Regions from separate parts of the Streptomyces sp. NPDC000983 genome, predicted to be linked through region 1. Evidence: riboswitches for the same ligand, from Rfam matches in the RefSeq annotation. Region 1 holds a riboswitch; the other holds the start of a gene.

Region 1 (2,197 bases):
ATCTCTTCGACCGCCTGCCGTGAACCGCTGTTGTGGCTCAAAAGGCTAGCGCCTGCCGGGCGCCCCCGGATCAGCCCGTGAACGCGATCCGCCGCAGCGCGCTCGCCGCCTCCCGGTCGACCAGCACCGCCGACCCGCACCCCGGGGGCAGTTCGCCCTCCTCCACCGCGCGCAGCATCCGCCCCGCCGCCGAGCGGTGCCGCAGGAAGGCGTACCGCGAGACGCCGCGTCCGCGCTCGCGCTGGCCCTGGAGCGCCTGGTCGGGGGTGACGTCGAGGAGCAGCAGGTGCAGGGTGCCGCCGCGGCGCCGGGCCTCGCGGGCGAGCCAGCCGCGCACCCAGGCCTGGGTGCCGCAGTCGTGCACGACGACGCCCTCGCCGGAGCGCAGGGCGCGCCAGAGGCCGGCGTAGTGGGCGAGGCGGACGAGGGGGCGGTAGACGGCGTAGGGCAGGCGGGCGGGCATCCGGGCGTCCCAGCGGTCGCGGGTGTCCTGGGAGTCGATCCGCGGGCCCTTCACGGTGCGCCGCATCAGGGTGGACTTGCCGCTGCCGGGCAGGCCGGTGATCACCACGAGGTCCTTGGGGCCGAAGAGCAGGGCGTGCGGGCTGCGGCCCGCCCGCTCCCGCAGGTCGCGGACGACGCGGGCGGGGACCGCGCCGCGGGCCTCGGCGGACGGGGCCGCGGTCTGCTCGGGCAGTGCGATGCCCGAGGTCGTCGCACAGGCCGTGGTCCTGTTCACCGTCATCGTCCTCCTCCGGGGTCGGGAGCCCCCTTCCCATCGAACGTAAAGAGAAGGTAATGGGCGATCTTCAGCGATTTCGTGTGCGTACCGCCACAAGCCGGTTACAGATGCGGCCTGCCCCGATACCCCTCGGCCATGCAATGATGTCCGCGCCAACTGCATACCGGCCGTTCGAATCCGCGCGGGAGAGTTCCCAGCCTTCTGCTGGGACGCCGAAGGAGCAAGTCCCTCCCTTGAATCTCTCAGGCCCCCTTACCGCGCGGGCGAGGCACATCTGAAAAGCGGGCCCCTCAAGCGGTGGCCCCACCCAAGGTGCAAGCCATGTCCAGACGGTCATGGCGAACCTCTCAGGTTCCGATGACAGATGGGGAGGAAAGACCTCGCCCTCGCCTGTCATGCCCTGGGAGACGACCGACCGATGAGCAGTACCGAACCCCGCCGTACCGCCCTCGACGCCCTGCACCGCTCGCTCGGCGCGACGATGACCGACTTCGCCGGCTGGGACATGCCGCTGCGCTACGGCTCCGAGCGCGACGAGCACAACGCCGTGCGCACGCGGGCCGGCCTGTTCGACCTCTCCCACATGGGTGAGATCACCGTGACCGGCCCGCAGGCCGCCGAACTGCTGAACTTCGCGCTGGTCGGCAACATCGCCACCATCGGCACCGGCCGCGCCCGCTACACCATGATCTGCCAGGCCGACGGCGGCATCCTGGACGACCTGATCGTCTACCGGCTGGCCGGGACCGAGGCCGGTTCCCCCACCTACATGGTCGTCGCCAACGCCTCCAACGCCCAGGTCGTCCTGGACGCGCTGGTGGACCGTGCCGCCGGTTTCGACGCCGAGGTCCGCGACGACCGGGACGCCTACGCGCTGCTCGCCGTCCAGGGCCCCGAGTCCCCCGGCATCCTGAAGTCGCTCACCGACGCCGACCTCGACGGCCTGAAGTACTACGCCGGGCTCCCCGGCGAGGTCGCGGGCGTCCCGGCGCTGATCGCCCGCACCGGCTACACCGGCGAGGACGGCTTCGAGCTGTTCGTGAAGCCCGAGCACGCCGTCGAGCTGTGGCAGGCGCTGACCGAGGCGGGCGCGGGCGCCGGCCTGGTCCCCTGCGGCCTGTCCTGCCGGGACACGCTGCGCCTGGAGGCGGGCATGCCGCTGTACGGGCACGAGCTGACGACCTCGCTGACGCCGTTCGACGCCGGGCTCGGCCGGGTGGTCAAGTTCGAGAAGGAGGGCGACTTCGTCGGGCGCGAGGCGCTCACCGAGGCCGCCGCGAAGGCCGAGCAGAACCCGCCGCGGGTCCTGGTCGGGCTGATCGCCGAGGGCCGCCGGGTCCCGCGCGCCGGGTACCAGGTCGTCGCCGACGGCCGGGTCGTCGGCGAGATCACCTCCGGCGCCCCCTCCCCCACCCTGGGCAGGCCGATCGCCATGGCCTACGTCGACGCCGCGCA
Region 2 (2,197 bases), on a different contig from region 1:
CTGGAGTCGGTGGACACCACCGGGGGTGTGCGGCTGCTGGGGGTCGGGGTCAGCGGGCTCGCCGACTACACGCAGGAGGACCTGTTCGCGCAGGCAGCGGGGGAGCTGGAGACGGCGCGCGAAACGGCGGAGGAGGGCGAGCGGGAGCCCGGCGGGCCGGGGGAGGCCGAGGTGCCGGGGGAGCGGCGGTGGCCCGCCGGCCATGACGTCAGGCACGCCGAGTACGGGCACGGCTGGGTGCAGGGCAGCGGGCTCGGGCGGGTAACGGTGCGGTTCGAGACGCCGGCCTCGGAGGTGGGGCGGGTGCGGACGTTCCGGGTGGACGATCCGGCGCTGGCGGTGGCGGAGCCGTTGCCGCTGGTGGAGGCGGAGCCCGGGGTCGGGATGGACGGTGTCGCCGTGGACGGGGCGCACGCCTGAGCCGCGGACGGCAGGACGGAACGCGTGGGCGGGGGCCCGTGTGCCACCCGTTCGGCTCGGCGGCGCGACGGCAGGGCGCGTGCGCGGGTCAGGTGTCCTTGTCCTCGGTGCCCGCCAGGTTGCCGAAGTCGTGGTCCGGGGGCGGGGGTGACGTGATGTCCAGACCGTAGTGGTGGTAGAGCTGGAGTTCCTGTTCGGGGGAGAGGTGGCGGCCCACCCCGAAGTCGGGGGCGTCCTTGATCAGGGCGCGTTCGAAGGGGACGTGCAGGGTGCCCTCGACCAGTTCGCTGGGCTCCAGGGGGACGAAGGCGTCCCTGCTGAACAGGCCGGTGCGTATGGCGGCCCACTCCGGTATGCCGGTCGCGTCGTCGAGGTAGATCTCGTCGATCGTGCCGATCTTCGTGCCGTTCTGGTCGAAGGCCTTGCGGCCGATCAGGTTGCGCGGATCGATGTCGGTCTGCACGGGCCCTCCACTTGCTCGCGAATCATCCGTAAGCACTACAAAAGAGCACATCGGGTGAGGCGGCCACTCGAACGCCTGGACGTTGACCTCGCTGGTACGCTTCAAGCGGCTGCTGACCCCGTGCGGGAGAGTCCTTCGGACACCATCCGGAGGCGCCGAAGGAGCAAATCCTCCCCGGAATCTCTCAGGCCCACGTACCGCACGGACGAGGTCACTCTGGAAAGCAGAGCGGGTGTCGACGGTGTCCGCTCTCACCGACGGTGAAAGCCGGGTGCCCTTCGGGACCCCGGTGAAGCTCTCAGGTTGAGATGACAGAGGGGGAGGCCGTCCGGGTACCCGTGCCGTGGTGCCCCCCACCGGTCGCGTCAGACCAGGAGGCCTCCGCAATGACCGCCCACCGCATTCCTCTCTCCGAGCTCGAGTCGGGCATCCCCTTCGAGCAGCGTCACATCGGACCTGACCAGGAAGCCCGGGCCAAGATGCTCGCCCAGGTCGGATACGGCTCGCTGGACGAGCTCACCGCCGCCGCGGTACCGGATGTGATCAAGAACGCCGACTCGCTCGCGCTGCCGGGCGCCCGGACCGAGGCCGAGGTGCTCGCCGAGCTGCGGTCGCTCGCCGACCGCAACCAGGTGCTCGACTCCATGATCGGGCTCGGCTACTACGGCACCTTCACCCCGCCGGTGATCCTGCGCAACGTGATGGAGAACCCGTCCTGGTACACGGCCTACACGCCGTACCAGCCGGAGATCTCGCAGGGGCGCCTGGAGGCGCTGCTGAACTTCCAGACGATGGTCGCCGAGCTCACCGGGCTGCCCACCTCCGGGGCCTCGCTGCTCGACGAGGGGACGGCCGCCGCCGAGGCCATGGCGCTGTCCCGGCGCATGGGCAGGAACAAGAAGGGCCTGTTCCTGATCGACGCGGACGCGCTGCCGCAGACCATCGCGGTGATCGAGACGCGCGCCGAGCCGACCGGCGTCGAGGTCGTCGTCGCCGACCTCAGCGACGGCATCCCGGCCGAGATCGCCGCGCGTGAGATCAACGGCGTGCTGATCCAGTACCCGGGCGCCTCCGGTGCCGTGCGGGACATCAAGCCCGTCATCGAGCAGGCCCACGGACTCGGCGCGCTCGTCACCGTCGCCGCCGACCTGCTCGCCCTGACGCTGCTGACCTCGCCGGGTGCGCTCGGCGCGGACATCGCCGTCGGCACCACGCAGCGGTTCGGTGTCCCCATGGGCTTCGGCGGCCCGCACGCCGGTTACATGGCCGTCCACGAGAAGTTCGCGCGCAGCCTGCCCGGACGGCTCGTCGGGG

Evidence for each region. Region 1 has a riboswitch for glycine ahead of gcvT (glycine cleavage system aminomethyltransferase GcvT). Riboswitches for the same ligand answer to the same signal wherever they lie in the genome.
Region 2: linked by a shared signal. The riboswitch ahead of gcvP (aminomethyl-transferring glycine dehydrogenase) and the one ahead of gcvT (glycine cleavage system aminomethyltransferase GcvT) in region 1 are both predicted to bind glycine.

What each region holds. Positions count from the first base shown of each region.
Region 1 covers NZ_JBEPBM010000007.1:26,976-29,172, reverse strand. The annotation lists gene ABT296_RS10035 (enhanced serine sensitivity protein SseB) at 1-2, opposite strand, end outside; gene ABT296_RS10030 (AAA family ATPase) at 71-745, opposite strand; glycine riboswitch at 915-1,010, shown strand; glycine riboswitch at 1,011-1,116, shown strand; gene gcvT (glycine cleavage system aminomethyltransferase GcvT) at 1,161-2,197, shown strand, end outside.
Region 2 covers NZ_JBEPBM010000016.1:9,930-12,126, forward strand. The annotation lists gene ABT296_RS19635 (DNA polymerase IV) at 1-420, shown strand, start outside; gene ABT296_RS19640 (PRC-barrel domain-containing protein) at 509-883, opposite strand; glycine riboswitch at 997-1,093, shown strand; gene gcvP (aminomethyl-transferring glycine dehydrogenase) at 1,270-2,197, shown strand, end outside.